Regions from separate parts of the Thermoanaerobacter sp. X514 genome, predicted to be linked through region 2. Evidence: riboswitches for the same ligand, from Rfam matches in the RefSeq annotation. Region 2 holds a riboswitch; the other holds the start of a gene.
The links. Region 2 has a riboswitch for thiamine pyrophosphate ahead of thiD (bifunctional hydroxymethylpyrimidine kinase/phosphomethylpyrimidine kinase). Riboswitches for the same ligand answer to the same signal wherever they lie in the genome.
Positions count from the first base shown of each region.

Region 1: it holds a riboswitch for thiamine pyrophosphate, as region 2 does, so the genes downstream of both, thiC (phosphomethylpyrimidine synthase ThiC) here and thiD (bifunctional hydroxymethylpyrimidine kinase/phosphomethylpyrimidine kinase) in region 2, are expected to answer to the same signal.

Region 1 covers NC_010320.1:993,129-1,001,255, forward strand. Annotated here, with positions in the region: gene TETH514_RS04970 (Na+/H+ antiporter NhaC family protein) at 1-263, opposite strand, end outside; gene rd (rubredoxin) at 521-679, opposite strand; gene thiC (phosphomethylpyrimidine synthase ThiC) at 765-2,063, opposite strand; TPP riboswitch at 2,109-2,216, opposite strand; SAM riboswitch class I at 2,401-2,512, shown strand; gene TETH514_RS04985 (homoserine dehydrogenase) at 2,580-3,872, shown strand; gene TETH514_RS04990 (homocysteine synthase) at 3,912-5,195, shown strand; gene TETH514_RS04995 (homoserine O-acetyltransferase) at 5,216-6,316, shown strand; gene TETH514_RS05000 (Gfo/Idh/MocA family protein) at 6,414-7,550, shown strand; gene TETH514_RS05005 (RsmF rRNA methyltransferase first C-terminal domain-containing protein) at 7,595-8,127, shown strand, end outside.
Region 2 covers NC_010320.1:585,390-593,516, forward strand. Annotated here, with positions in the region: gene TETH514_RS02860 (NAD(P)/FAD-dependent oxidoreductase) at 1-32, shown strand, start outside; gene TETH514_RS02865 (hypothetical protein) at 29-757, shown strand; gene hydE ([FeFe] hydrogenase H-cluster radical SAM maturase HydE) at 780-1,817, opposite strand; partial or broken gene TETH514_RS13110 (hypothetical protein) at 2,264-2,320, shown strand; gene TETH514_RS02875 (iron-containing alcohol dehydrogenase) at 2,720-3,919, shown strand; TPP riboswitch at 4,304-4,406, shown strand; gene thiD (bifunctional hydroxymethylpyrimidine kinase/phosphomethylpyrimidine kinase) at 4,464-5,258, shown strand; gene thiE (thiamine phosphate synthase) at 5,262-5,897, shown strand; gene thiM (hydroxyethylthiazole kinase) at 5,899-6,690, shown strand; gene thiW (energy coupling factor transporter S component ThiW) at 6,687-7,172, shown strand; gene cytX (putative hydroxymethylpyrimidine transporter CytX) at 7,201-8,127, shown strand, end outside.

The DNA of each region.
Region 1 (8,127 bases), 410 kb from region 2:
GTTCCATTCTGTTTCCACAAGGCAACTAGGGCTCCTATCAAAAGGAGTATAATCATCACATTTATACCTTTTTTAAATCCATCAATTGACATATTGACAAGTTCTTGAGGCGAAAAACCGTTTATCAAAACAATAGCAAAGGTTATTATATAGCTTATAAAAAGCGGTATATAGGGAGGTTGGTGAAAAACTAATACCATTGTCATGGTTATGGCCAAAATCAACAAAAAAGTTATAAGTGAGATTCCAAATTTGTTTTCCATTTTTCACTGCTCCTTTTAGTAATGAAGAAGTTATTTATAAGGTATTACGTGAATTTCTATATTTTTTGCTTTTTTGATTAACTTTATAACAAAGCATCGGGTGCTTCTTCAGGAGTTAACCTCTTAAAACCTTCACTCATTAAAATTACACGCCCTCCACAGTTTGATTATATCTTTGTTTGAGCATAATGATTTCATACAACTATAATAATATGAATCTTATTAAAAATCAATAAAAAGAGAGAGCAATTGCTCCCTCACATTTTTTCAAACATATCTTTTGCTACTCCACAGTCCGGACAAACCCAATCATCAGGCAATTCTTCAAAAGGTGTTCCTGGTGCAATTCCTTGAGATGGGTCTCCTTCTTCTGGATCGTATATGTACCCGCATACTGTGCACTGCCACTTTTCCATAAAAATTACCCCCTTGATGTTTTCCTTTATTATAGCAGAAATTAGCAAAGAAAATCAAGGGGGGAATGTAAATAAGGCAAAGGTATTAGCAAGTCATAGCTGAAGTTCCAAGGTACTCACTGACAATTTTCATAGCGCAGAATTTTCCGCACATACTGCAAGTTTTGGCTGTAGATATGTTTTTATTGATGCGATATTTAAAAGCTTTATCAGGGTCTATAGAAAGCTTTATTTGCTCATCCCAGTTTAAGGCTTTTCTAGCTCTAGCCATAGTTAAATCTTTTTCTTTAGCACCTTTTACGCCTTTTGCGATATCTGCAGCATGGGCGGCAATTTTTGCTGCAATAACGCCTTCTTTGACATCTTCTTTGTCTGGAAGTCCGAGATGTTCAGCGGGTGTAACATAGCAAAGGAAATCAGCACCAGAAGCTGCTGCAATTGCTCCTCCGATTGCTGAAGTTATGTGGTCATAACCAGGAGCTATATCAGTCACAATAGGGCCAAGCACATAAAAAGGAGCATTATGACAAAGTTGTTTTTGAAGTTTTACATTTGCTTCAATTTGGTCAATTGGCACATGCCCGGGTCCTTCTACCATCACTTGAACTCCTGCTTTACGAGCCCTTTTGACAAGTTCCCCAAGGATGATGAGCTCTTGAATTTGTGCGCTATCTGTAGCGTCTTCGAGACAACCTGGACGCAGTCCATCTCCTAAGCTTAGAGTTATGTCATATTTTTTAGCAATATCAAGGAGCCTATCAAAATGTTTATACAAAGGATTTTCTTTGTCGTTATGGAGCATCCAAGCAATTGTAAAGGAGCCACCGCGGCTTACTATATCCATCACTCGGCCGTTGTCTTTAAGCTTTTTCAATGATTCAAATGTTAGACCACAGTGGACTGTAATAAAATCAACCCCGTCTTTTGCTTGTTCTTCTATAACTTCAAAAATGAATTCTTCAGGCATAGCTACAATGCTACCGTATTTGGATATAGATTCTACAGCTGCTTGATACATGGGGACAGTGCCTACAGGGACAGGGGAATTTTCAAGTATTTTTCTACGAGATTGGTTAATGTCGCCCCCTGTGCTTAAATCCATTACCGCATCTGCTCCAGCTTTTACAGCAACATTTAATTTTTCAATTTCTTTTTCAATTTCAGGGTATGCATCAGAGGTTCCTATATTGGCATTTACTTTTGTCGATAAACCCCTTCCTATGCCTTTGGGAATGAGGTTTTTGTGGTTGATGTTTGATGGTATTACTATTTCTCCTTTTTTAACTCCTTCTAAAATAAATTCTTCGTCTACTCCTTCATACTCTGCAACTATTCTCATCTCTTTTGTGACAATGCCTGAAAGGGCGTATTCCAATTGTGTCATAATAAAAACCTCCTTAAAAAATAAATAAACCATGGGGATTATAGCCATGGCAGATGACCACATCCCTACGCAGGTACTAACCTAACAGGTTCGATGGGTTAAAAGGCAACACCTTTTTCTCAGCCGGTTACGCCGGCACCCCATGTGGCAAATATTAAATTTTTATAATCGATAGAGTATAAATATTATACAATATTATTATACCACTAAAAAAAATCGGCGTATATTAAAATTTAGAAAAAATTTAAGAAAGAGTACAAAAAAAGTTCTTGACTTTACAGTTTCAAAGTGATAACATAGATTACAACATGCAAAATTGAATATATTACACACAAACCTCTTATCAAGAGTGGTGGAGGGACTGGCCCGATGAAACCCGGCAACCGGCATTTATATGCGTCTGGTGCCAAATCCTGCAGGTTAGATTATTCTAACCTGAGAGATGAGAGGAGTGGCGGATTATTAGGCCCTCTTCTCATTGAGAAGAGGGCCTAAAAATTTATTTGGAGGTGTGACATGAAAATAAAAATCGGATTATTAGGACTTGGAACAGTAGGAACAGGAGTATATAAATTGATAACTTCAAGAGGAGGTCATATGTGGGAGAGTACAGGGTTTTATCCTGAGATAAAGAAGATACTCGTGAAAAATCTCAATAAGCCAAGGAAAGTGAAGGTAGAAGGACTACTTACCCAAAATGCTGAAGAAATTTTGAAAGATAAAGAGATAAAAATAGTTATTGAAGCAATAGGAGGTATTTCTCCAGCTTACGAATATGTGAAGGAAGCCTTGTCTTCAGGGAAGCATGTAATCACTGCAAATAAAGAATTGATGGCTAAACATGGGGAAGATTTAAATGAAACAGCAAAAAAAAATGGAGTGTTTTTAAAATGCGAAGCAAGTGTTGGAGGAGCAATACCTATACTTCATCAAATTGATAGATTAAAAATCACAGATGAAATAGATTTTGTAGGAGGTATAGTAAACGGCACTACTAACTACATTCTTACGCAAATGTCTACTAAAGGAAAAAGTTATGAAGAAGCACTTAAAGAAGCTCAGCAATTAGGTTATGCAGAAGCAAATCCCGATTATGATGTAAAAGGTTTTGATTCACTGTATAAACTGATTATTCTAATGCGCAAAGTATTTAATGTAAATGTGCCGGTAAATTCTATAAGGAGAAGTGGGATTGATGGGATTGCAAGAGAAGATTTAGATTATATCACTGAATGGGGGTATAAATTAAAATTGTTTGCATGGGGAAAAAAGATAGAAAATGGTGTTTTTGCAGGAGTAGAACCCGTTTTGGTTGAGGAAAGCAATATTTTGTCGAGGGTAAACGACGTAAATAATGCTGTTATTCTTAAAGGAGATAGTTTTGGCGAATATGTATTTGTGGGCAAAGGGGCAGGAGAGCTTCCTACTGGAGATGCAGTTGTCGCGGATTTAATTGATATACTGTTAAATTATAATATCAAAGATAATGATGCAGCAAAGCTTCTTCCAGTTCGTCAAGGAAGCTTTACAGATACGTTTTATATAAGACTCAAAATGCATAAAGGAGATATTTTAAATCTACAAAAGATTTTGAATTTCTTTAAAAGAGAAGAAGCTTTAATCTTAGAGTCCTCTTACGAAAATGACACATTTGCTGCTGTAATTAAATTAAAGACAAATATTGATGTATTTGTAGAAAAGCTAAATGACAAAAAAATTGGAGAACTAAAAGCAATTTTTAAAGTGTTACAAGAGGATATAGATGAGTTACAGTTAAAAGAATTTGAAGATTTGGTAGGAGTAATTTAGAAATCAAATATTTATATTTGATGAAAGGGGATAAAGATTATGTCTAAAAAATATGGTTTTTCAACTTTGGCAATTCATGAAGGGTGGGAGCCTGACCCAACTACGGGAGCTGTAGCACTTCCTATATATCAAACTTCTTCCTTTGCTTTTAAAAGTACACAACATGCTGCAGACCTCTTTGCCTTAAAAGAAGAAGGGTATATATATACTCGAATGATGAACCCTACTGTTGATGTTTTTGAAAAAAGAATAGCTGCATTAGAAGGTGGGGTAGGTGCCCTTGCTGTATCTTCAGGTCAAGCAGCTATAACGCTGGCAGTTACTAATATCGCAGGAGTAGGAGACGAGATTGTATCTTCTACCAATCTTTATGGAGGGACTTATAATCTTTTTGCGACTACTTTGAAAAAGTTTGGTATAAATTTTAAGTTTGTGGACCCCAGCAATCCTGAAAACTTTAAAAGTCAAATAACAGATAACACAAGAGCTTTGTACGTTGAGACTATTGGCAATCCAAAGATTGACGTGGCTGACATTGAAAAAATAGCAGAAATTGCCCACACTGCAGGAATTCCTCTCATTGTAGATAATACTTTTGCAACTCCTTACCTTGCACGGCCTATCGAGTTTGGGGCTGATATAGTGGTACATTCGGCGACTAAATTTATAGGTGGACATGGGACTTCTATAGGTGGAGTTATAGTAGATTCTGGAAAATTTAATTGGGACAATGGAAAGTTTCCAGAACTTACAGAACCAGATCCAAGTTATCATGGTATAAGGTATGTAAAAGATGTAGGCGAAGCAGCTTATATTGTAAAAGCGAGGGTGCAGCTTTTAAGGGATTTGGGTACTGCTTTGAGTCCATTTAATGCATTTTTATTCGCACAAGGATTAGAGACTCTATCTCTTAGGATGGAAAGGCACAGTCAAAATGCTTTAAAAGTTGCAGAGTTTTTAGCTTCTCATCCCTACGTTTCGTGGGTGAATTATCCAGGACTTAAATCAAGTCCCTATTATGCTTTGGCACAAAAGTATTTGCCAAGAGGGCAAGGAGGAGTTTTGACTTTTGGCATAAAAGGCGGATTAAAAGCAGGCATTAAGTTTATAGAGAGTTTAAAATTATTTACTCATCTTGCTAATATAGGGGATGCAAAGTCTTTGGTTATACATCCAGCCAGCACGACCCATCAGCAGTTATCAAAAGAAGAACAGTTAGCTTCTGGTGTTACGGAGGATATGATAAGACTTTCTGTAGGGCTGGAAGACATAGAAGATATATTAGAAGACCTTGATAATGCCCTTTATGCATCGCAAGAATAGATAAGGAAAGGTTGATGTAGATGATAGTTGAGGAAAAAAAGGTTACACTAAAAGGGAAAAATATATTCACTACAGAAAGTGGATATAGCTTTGATGAACTTACTATTGTTTATGAAACTTATGGAAAATTAAATAAAGAAAAAAATAACGTGATACTTGTGGAACACGCTTTAAGTGGCAGTGCCCATGCAGCAGGTATGCATCCTGGGAAAAATAACGTGGGCTGGTGGGACCCTTTAATTGGTCCGGGCAAGTATATTGATACAGATAAGTATTTTGTCATATGCTCTAACTTTCTTGGCAGTTGTTATGGAACGACAGGCCCTTCTTCTATAGACCCTAAAACAGGAAAACCTTACGGTTTAAGGTTTCCAAAAATTAATATAAGAGACATGGTGAGAGTGCAGAAACTTCTTCTAGATTATCTTGGCATAGACCGGATAAAAGTCGCTATTGGAGGGTCTATGGGAGGAATGCAGGCTTTAGAGTGGGCAGTGACATACCCGGATTTAGTGGATAAATCTATTGTCATAGCTGCTGATTATAAGCTTACTCCTCTTAATATTGCGTATAATCATGTAGGAATACAATGCATACTAAATGACCCACATTTTTACGGCGGTGATTACTATGATAAGCCCCATAAACCTGATAAAGGATTGAGTACTGCCAGAATGCTGGGAATGATAACCTACAAAAGTGGCGATTTATTTGACTATAGATTTGATAGGTTAAGAGATGAAAACAATTTTGAAGTGGAAAATTACCTCAACTATCATGGTTTGTCTTTTATAAACAGGTTTGATGCAAATTCATATTTATATATTTTATGGGCTATGAATGAACATGACATTACGAAGCCTTATGGTTCTTTGAAGATGGCACTTAAAAGGATTAAAGCGGAAATACTCATGATAGGGATAGATACAGATATGATTTTTCCTTCTAAGTACATGAGGGATTTCATTAAAAAACTTAATGCTTCAGGAGGGTGTGGCAAATTTGAAGAAATATCTTCAATGCAAGGTCATGACTCTTTTTTGGTGGATATAGATAAGATTGGACCTATTATTTCGGATTTTATAGAAGAAACATACAATAAAGAAATGGTTTGTGTATAATTGTAAAAGAACAGTCCCTTTTAAAAGGGGTTGTTCTTTTTTATGCTTTATTAATGTTATAATTAATATATCGGAATTTTAAAAAGAGGTGATTTTGATGTCAAAAAAAGAAATAAAACTTGGTTTTGTAGGGCTTGGCTTTATTGGGACAATCCATTCTATAGCTTGTTTTTCAATGCCTTTGATATTTAAAAACCTTCCTTTTGAAGTGAAACTTGGACCTGTGTACAAGAATAACATAGAAGATATACCACATTTTTTTGAAAAAGGTGTAAAAAGTATTGAAGAAATGTTGGAAGAGGGCGACCTTGATGCTGTCGACATATGTACCCCTAATTACCTTCATTATGAACAGGCGATGAAAGTGATAGAAAAAGGCATTCCATTATATCTTGAGAAGCCAATAGGAGTTAACGGCAAAGAAGCCTATGAAATAATGGAAAAGGCAAAAGAAAAAAGGATAATACATCAAACAGCTTTAATGTATAGGTTTATGCCTGCTGTAAACCAGGCAAGAGATATGATAAAAAATGGAGAAATAGGTGAAATTTTAAATTTTAAAGCTTTAATGCTTCATTCAGGATATATGGACCCTAAAAGGCCTATGTCCTGGAAAATGAAAAAAGCCACTTCTGGCGGTGGAGCAATAGTTGACATGGGGATACACCTTGTGGATGCAGTAAGATTTATGATGGGAGAAATAAAGTCTTTAAGAGCAAATTCTAAGACATATTTTAAAAAAAGGCCTGTATCCAAAGGCTCTGAAATTTATGAAGAAGTGGATGTAGATGACTGGACAAATGTAGAAGTGGAAATGAAAAATGGAGGATGGGGAAGCATCGAAGCTTCAAGGATATCTGCCGACCTTGAGGAGGAGACTCGATTTGAAATATACGGTACAAAGGGCTCAATAAAAATATCTACAAAACATCCTCGTTATGCTGTATTATATAAAAAGCAAGAGAATGTCCAAATAATTGGCGATTACGATACAAAAAGCAAATTTAGCGAGTATGTGGAGTCAATATATCCTCCAGAAAAATATTCTCTTGGATGGATGGTAGATTTACACATGGCAAGCCTTATAAATTTTTTTACAAATATTGTAGAGGGTAAAATTGAATTTAGTGAGACACCCACTTTTGAGGAAGCCTACAAAGACCAGGTTATTTTGGATAAAATATTATTATCAGCTGAAAATAATGGGAAAGTTATTAGTAATCTAAAAGATTAGTTGTCAATATATTATTCAATCAATAAGATAGGGGTAGTAATAAGATGAAAATTACAGTAAAAAAAGAGTTTTTGAAGAGAATGGAGCAATTACTTAAAGAAGAGTATGAAGATTTTTTAAAGGAATACGACAAAAAGCCTCAAAAAGCCTTAAGAGTGAATACATTAAAAATCGGTGTAGAAGAGTTTAAAAAAATTGTTCCTTTTGAGATAACCCCAATTCCTTGGTGCCCAACTGGGTTTTATTATGATAAAGAAGAAAAGGCGGGCAACCATTTGTACCATATTTTAGGCCTTTACTATATTCAAGAACCGACAGCGATGGCAGTTGTGGAGGTATTAGACCCTAGGCCGGGGGAAAAGATTCTCGATGTAAGTGCAGCGCCGGGAGGTAAAACCACCCACATAGCTACGAAAATTGGCGATGAAGGAATAATTGTTGCTAATGAAATAGATAAAAAAAGAATAAAAGCACTGGTGGAAAATGTAGAGAGAATGGGAATAAGAAATATTGTCATAACAAATGAAACTCCTGAAAAGTTGGCTACCGCATTTGAAGGATATTTTGATAAAATTTT
Region 2 (8,127 bases):
CAAAAATGCTTGACCTGGAGGTGGTACGATGAAAACCATAAATGCGTCAGGAATTTATTATAGAGACCTTAATGAAATAATTAAAGAGTTAGTTCGTTCAGGTGAAGACATAATTAATTTAAAAAATGTCAATGGTCAGCGATATATAGGAGATAATTTATCTGGGACTACAAAAATAAATATCGAAGGTACACCTGGCAATGACATGGCGGCTTTTATGGACGGCCTTACAATAGAAGTTTTTGGTAATGGACAGGATGCAATAGGAAATACAATGAACGATGGGAATATTATTATACATGGACATGCAGGTGATGTCGTTGGTTACGGAATGAGGGGTGGATCTATCTATATAAAAGATAGTGTTGGTTATAGAGTTGGCATACACATGAAAGAATACAAAGATAAAGTTCCCGTAATAGTTATTGGAGGAAGTGCAGGAGATTTCTTTGGTGAATATATGGCAGGTGGATGTATGATTGTGCTAAACTTGAAAAATGATGAAAATATAGTTGGAGAATATTGTGGTACAGGTATGCATGGAGGAGTTATATATTTGAGAGGAGATGTAGAAGACTATAAACTTGGAAAAGAAGTTATTAAAGAAAAGATAGATGACAAAGATTACGCGTTTATCCAAAAGTATGTTGAAAATTTTTGTCAATATTTTGATTATGATTTTCAAAAGATTATGAATCATTCTTTTGTCAAATTGCATCCGATAGGCAAAAGACCCTATGGAAATATGTATGCATAAAAGACGGGGAAGACCCCGTCCCTTACTTTTTTGACATGACATTTTTCCTATAGCCATAATCTTTTGCAATTGGTCTGCCTATGCTATTTATTTTACCAGTAATACAGCTAAAGCAATGGGCGGGAGTGTCATTTATACAGATTTTGCCTGGATATAATGCGTACAATTTTCTGTATTCCCCTTCTGTAACATTTGGCATTACAACATTTGCTCCACTACGAAGTGCTATCAACCTTCCATTAACATTTAGGGTTTCCATTGCTGTAGTTGCCGGAATATTAATATCAGGCATCAAAAGCCTTGTTATGGCCATAACTTTTAAACTGAGTTCAAATGTGCCTCCCTTTTCATTTTTTAATGGTGTATCGGGATTCGGGATAAATGGACCAACCCCTATCATATCAGCATCAATTTCTTTAAAAAATAGAATGTCATCTGCAATGGATTCTATAGTTTGTCCAGGAAGTCCTATGAGACATCCAGTTCCAACTTCGTAACCTAATTCTTTTAAATCTTTAAGACACCTTTTTCTATTTTCATGACTCATATTAGGATCGAGTTTTTCATAAAGTTCTTTATCCGTTGTTTCTATTCTTAACAAATATCTATCTGCTCCAGCTTCTTTATATGCCTTATATTCTTCTCTTGTTTTTTCGCCTATACTTAGAGTTATTGCAATATCGAGTTGTTTTATGGATTTTATGATTTTAGTCATCCTTTCAACATTGAAAAAATCATCTTCGCCAGACTGCAATACTACAGTTCTATATCCTAAATTGCGGGCATTTTTGGCAAAATTAATTATCTGTTCTGGCTTTAATCTATAACGTTTTATATTTTTGTTATCTCTTCTTAGACCACAATATAAGCAATTTTGCTTACATATATTAGAAAATTCAATAAGCCCTCTTAAATGAACTTCATCTCCCACATATTTTTTTCTTACTCTATCCGCGGCTTTAAATAATTCATCGTTATATTGATCATCCTTTAAAAGCTCAACTATTTCTTTCTTTGTGAGAGAGTGTGTTTTTTCAGCTTTTTTTATTAGTTCTAACAAAAAGTTCACCTACCTCAATAAATTTAAACTTCAAATTGGCAAATAAAATTATTAAAAAGATAGCAAAGTTTTTTGTGGCTAAATAAAAATGAGTAATTTTTTAAAATATGCGTGAAAGTACCGTATTTCTCTAATATTAGTTGTTAAAGCTAAAAACATTGATAGAAGGAGAAACCTTTACGATATGAGTTTAACATTTAATGCTCTAAAAGAAAAGATGTTTTTAAAATATATTTGTTATCGTCAATATATCCATTCACATTACTTTAATGTTGTGATATGGTGTTATTATATTATTGTAGACACTTTAACTCGAACAGGTTAAAATAAAAATATAAAGAGAGAAAGTGTCACAAAATGCCAAGAGGTCAAAGAAAATATAGTGAAGAGTTCAAAAACACTATAGTAGAGTTGAAGCTTGGTATAATAGAAAAAGACTACATAGCAGTATAGGGTATATGACTCCGCAACAATTTGAGGATTTGATTAAAAAATCTGCATAAAAATTTCGAGTTTTTGTGTCTACCATATTGACATAAATCCACTGGTACAGCTACTGTAATTGTAGACTAGCAAACGTGAGACAAAATATGTTAAAAGTCAGGGAAGCTTGATAATTTCAAGCCCCTGACTTTTAATATTATTAGTATACGCCGATTAATTAACATTCATTTAGCAGTAAAGGATGTCCTTATGATAATGCATGTATAGAATCCTTTCATACTTCTTTAAAGAAAGAATAAGTAAATATAGTTACTTACTATACTATAAGGATTTATAAATGGGGCAATAAAGGTAATAGATAAGAATAGATATTATAACTTGGGGTTGACCATTTTCTAAGATAGTGCTATAATTGTATACAGAGATTGTTATAAATTTAACAATAGGAGGTAATTAAAGTGTGGGAAACAAAAATAAATCCAAATAAGGTTTTTGAACTTCGCTGCAAAAACACGACTTATTTTGGAATAGGTAGTATAAAAAAGATAAAAGATATTCTAGAAGTTCTTAAAAACAAAGGTATCAACAATGTCATTCTTGTAACCGGTAAAGGTTCCTATAAAGCCAGTGGGGCCTGGGATGTGGTAAAACCGGCTCTTGAGACACTCGGATTCAAATATTCACTTTATGACAAGGTTGGGCCCAATCCTACTGTTGACATGATCGATGAGGCGGCCAAAATCGGCCGGGAAACTGGGGCAAAAGCTGTTATCGGCATTGGCGGTGGCAGCCCTATAGATACCGCGAAAAGTGTGGCTGTACTGCTGGAATACACTGATAAAAATGCAAGAGAACTTTATGAACAGAAATTCATACCTGAAAAAGCTGCTCCTATTATAGCTATAAACCTTACTCATGGTACTGGTACCGAAGTAGACAGATTTGCGGTGGCTACCATCCCAGAAAAAAATTATAAGCCTGCAATTGCTTATGATTGCCTGTATCCTATGTATGCCATAGATGACCCTTCCCTTATGACAAAGCTTGACAAAAAACAGACAATAGCGGTTACTATAGATGCTTTAAACCACGTTACCGAAGCTGCTACCACTCTTGTAGCGTCACCTTACAGCGTCCTAATGGCAAAAGAAACAGTGAGGCTGATAGTTCGTTACCTACCCGCTGCTGTAAATGACCCTGAAAACCTTGTGGCCAGATACTATTTGCTTTACGCTTCTGCTTTAGCTGGTATTTCTTTTGACAATGGCCTTTTGCACCTTACCCATGCGCTAGAGCATCCTCTGAGTGCAGTAAAACCCGAGATAGCTCATGGTCTTGGACTTGGTGCTATACTGCCTGCGGTGGTAAAGGCTATTTATCCATCTGTTGCAGAAGTTCTGGCTGAAGTATATAGTCCTATAGTGCCTGGGCTAAAAGGTCTGCCTGCTGAAGCAGAATATGTAGCTAAAAAGGTTGAAGAATGGCTCTTTAAGGTAGGATGCACCCAAAAACTTTCGGACTTTGGATTCACAAAAGAGGATATTCCGACTCTGGTAAGGCTTGCTAAAACTACGCCTTCTCTGGACGGATTGCTTTCTAATGCACCAGTGGAAGCAACTGAAGCTGTTATTGCCAAGATTTATGAAGAATCTTTCTAAAATTTAATTTAAAAATTTCACAGCAAGCAGATAGACAATAGGCAATGAACAAGAACAGTATAGTTATTATTTTAACCATGTTGAAGGCAAAGAAATTTTAATCTTTGCAGACAGCGAAGGACAAACAATAGCACAACAAGTTCAAATAGGATATCTTTTTGATAAATAAGAAATGAAGACTGAGAAATTGAGGAGAGCCCTTAGCTTGCAAAAATGAGCTAAGGGCAGTAATTTTAGGGTTTTTTGTTAACACTTAAATTTTATCAGAAAAAGGGGAATTTATAACTTAACTCATTGAATATTGACACCATTTTCAAAATAATTATTGAATTCTTTTGCGTTTATGGTATAATTAACTTAAACAATTTAGGCAAAACTAAATATGACAAGTGCTAGGGGAGCCAAAAAGTGGCTGAGAGGGGATTCGTTCCCGACCCTTTGAACCTGTCAGGGTAATGCCTGCGTAGGGAAGCATGCTTTTTAAAACATTTGTAAAAATGCTCACCTCACAGGTGGGCTTATTTTATTATTTGGAGGTGTTTTTATGAAATTAGCCCTTACTATTGCCGGTTCTGATTCTGGGGGAGGAGCAGGTATACAGGCAGATTTAAAGACTTTTTCAGCCCATGGAGTATACGGCATGAGTGTCATTACTTCAATAACAGCGCAAAATACCATGGGGGTTTTGGGAATTGAGGATATAAGCCCCGATATGGTGTATTTGCAGATGAAGGCAATTTTTGAGGATTTATATCCAGATGCAGTGAAGATAGGTATGGTATCTAATGAAAGCATAATTAAAATGATTGCAAAAGGGTTAAAAGATTACAATGTAAAAAATGTTGTGCTGGACCCTGTCATGATTTCAAAGAGTGGAAGCTATTTATTAAAGCCGGAAGCAGTGGAGGCTTTGAAAAAGGAATTGATTCCTTTAAGCCTTGTAGTTACTCCAAATCTTATGGAAGCGGGAGAATTAATTGGAAAAGAAATTAAAAATGTATCGGATATGAAGGAAGCGGCTAAAAAAATTTTAGATTATGGAGCAAAGACAGTAATTGTAAAAGGTGGACATCTTACAGGAGATGCTTTAGATGTATTTTACGATGGAAAAGAGTTTTATGAAATTACATCAGAGAGGATTGATACTAAAAACACGCATGGTACAGGCTGCACATTTTCCTCAGCTATAGCTGCCAATATTGCTTTAGGCCATGATTTAGTTGAGTCGATAAAAAGAGCGAAAGCATACATTACAGGGGCTATAAAACATTCGTTGGCCATAGGGCATGGAGTAGGTCCTACTAACCATTTTTGGAATATAGAAATAAGGAAGGTGTGAGATATGGACTTAACCCTTTATGCTATAACGGATAGGTCTTACATAAAGAATATGGATATTGCTGAAGCAGTAGAACTAGCGATAAAAGGCGGTGCAACAGTAATTCAACTGAGAGAAAAAGATATATCAAGTAGGGAATTTTATGAAATTGCTCTCAAAGTTAAAGAAGTGACAAAAAGAAATAGAATCCCTCTCATTATTAACGACAGAGTGGATATAGCTTTGGCAGTAGATGCAGATGGAGTTCACGTTGGACAGGAGGATTTGCCGGCAGATATTGTAAGAAAAATAATAGGTCGTGATAAAATAGTAGGGGTATCAGCGAGAACAGTGGAAGAAGCTTTAAAGGCACAAAGGGATGGAGCGGATTATTTAGGGGTAGGTGCGGTGTTTAAGACTCCAACAAAGCCGGAGGCAGAAGCCATTGGAATAGAAGGGTTAAAAAAAATAAAAGAGGCTGTTACTATTCCAGTCGTTGCAATAGGAGGTATAACGAAGGATAATGCTTATGAAGTCATGTTAAAGTCGGGAGTAGACGGGATATCCTCAGTTTCAGCTGTATTTTATGGGGATATAGAAAACAATACAAGAAAACTCTTGGAGGTTATAAAAAAAGCGATAAATGATAGGAGGATTTGAAATGAAAAAAGAATTGTTGAAAATTTTAAGGGAGAAAAAACCTTTAGTTCACCATATTACCAATGTAGTTACTGTCAACGATTGTGCTAATATAACACTGGCTATAGGAGCACTGCCAGTCATGGCCCATGCCTTGGAAGAAGTAGAAGAAATGGTAAGTGCAGCAGATGCTTTAGTTTTAAATATAGGCACTCTTACAAATGAACAAGTAGAAGCGATGATAAAGGCAGGAAAGGCTGCAAATAGATTTAAAGTACCAGTTATATTAGACCCTGTAGGAGCGGGAGCTACAAAGCTTAGGACACAAAGCTCAAAAAAGATACTGGAAGAAGTAAAAATTTCTGTGATAAAAGGGAATAGTGCAGAGATTTCAATACTTGCGGGCAAAGGTGGAAAAATACGCGGCGTAGAGTCTCAAGGAGGAGTAGATGATATTGCTGAAGCTGCAAAAGATTTAGCAAACGCGTACAACGTTGTAGTAGCAATGTCAGGTGCTACTGACATAATTACTGATGGAAAAAGAATTGCCTATGTGAAAAATGGACATCCTATGATGGGTACTATCACCGGCACAGGTTGTATGCTTACCTCTGTAGTAGCGAGCTTCTGCGGAGTATGTGAAGATTATTTTGAAACCACAATAGAAGCTTTTGTAGCTTTTGGAATAGCAGGTGAAAGAGCCGCTCAAAGCAGCAATGTCAAAGGGCCCGGCAGTTTTAAAGTGACATTTTTTGATGAGATATATAATCTCACGCCGGAGATAATAGAAAAAGATAAGAAGGTGGAAGTATGAATAAAATACATCGTATGGTTTTTATGGCACTTATTATTGCTATAGGCACCTTTACCTCTCAATATGTATGGTTTAGTGTAGGTGTTGCCAAAGTTACACCTGTTCAACATGCTATTAATGTTATTTCAGCAGTTTTTTTGGGCCCTTGGGGAGCGTTAGAAGTAGCTTTTATTATAGGACTATTGAGGAACATCCTTGGCGTTGGATCGCTTTTGGCATTTCCAGGAGGAATGGTTGGTGCGTTCATTGCTGGATATCTTTATAGATTTACACGTAAGTTTTATTTTGCCTCTATAGGAGAAGTTATAGGTACAGGCATTATAGGGGCTTTGCTTTCTTATCCTATAGCTAAGTATATACTTGGAAGTTCCGGTGCGGCTTTTATGTTTGTCATTCCATTTTCGCTTTCCAGTACAATAGGCTCGGTTATAGGATATGTAGTGGTATTGGTTTTAGTAAAATATAAGAAATTTATCTCATAAACTTACTTTAGAAAGGCGGGTGTGAATCATGAAAATTAAAAATTTTACCCTTTTTCTAATATGGGCAGGTGCAGCAATCTCAATTGCTGAAATCTATACAGGTTCGCTATTTGCACCTCTAGGTTTAACTAAAGGCTTGTTGGCTATTTTAATAGGCCATATCATTGGTACATTATTTTTCTCGCTTGGGGGGCTTATGTCATACATCCTTAAGTTGCCAGCAATAAAATCAACAAAAGTTGTTTTGGGCAATAAAGGTACAATTTTTTTAGGAGCACTAAACATTCTACAATTGATTGGATGGACAGCAGTCATGATTATACAATCAGCAAAAGCTTTTAATGGTGCCATTGGTATGTCTGTTGGTGTAGGAATACTTTTTGTAGGCACATCTGTTTTATTATGGTCACTATTTTTTGAAAGTGAAGTATACTGGGTAAATAACATTGCAGTAATATTGTTGTTTATATTGACTATTGGTGTTGTAGTATTTTTAAAGGGCGGGAAAATTTTAACACCAACAGGTAATATAAGTTTTGTAGATGCAATCGAACTTGCCGTTGCTATGCCTGTATCATGGCTGCCTTTAGTAGGAGATTATACGATCAACAGTGAAAATAGAAAATCTAGCTTTATATATACATTTTTAGGTTATTTTATTGCAAGCTGTTTTATGTATTTTATAGGTCTTTTTGTTTCATTGAAAACGGAAGGAAAAGATATAATTTCATATTTTGCATCAATAAAAACTGGGTTTGTACCATTGCTAATAATACTTTTATCAACAGTGACGACTACTTTTATGGATGTATACTCTGCTGCGATATCTACAATGGCAGTTATTAAAACAAGGCTCAGTAAAAAAGAGCTATTAATAATTTATTCGCTGATAGGTATCATAGCAGCATATTTATTCCCAATTGATAAATATCAAAACTTTTTATATGCTATCGGT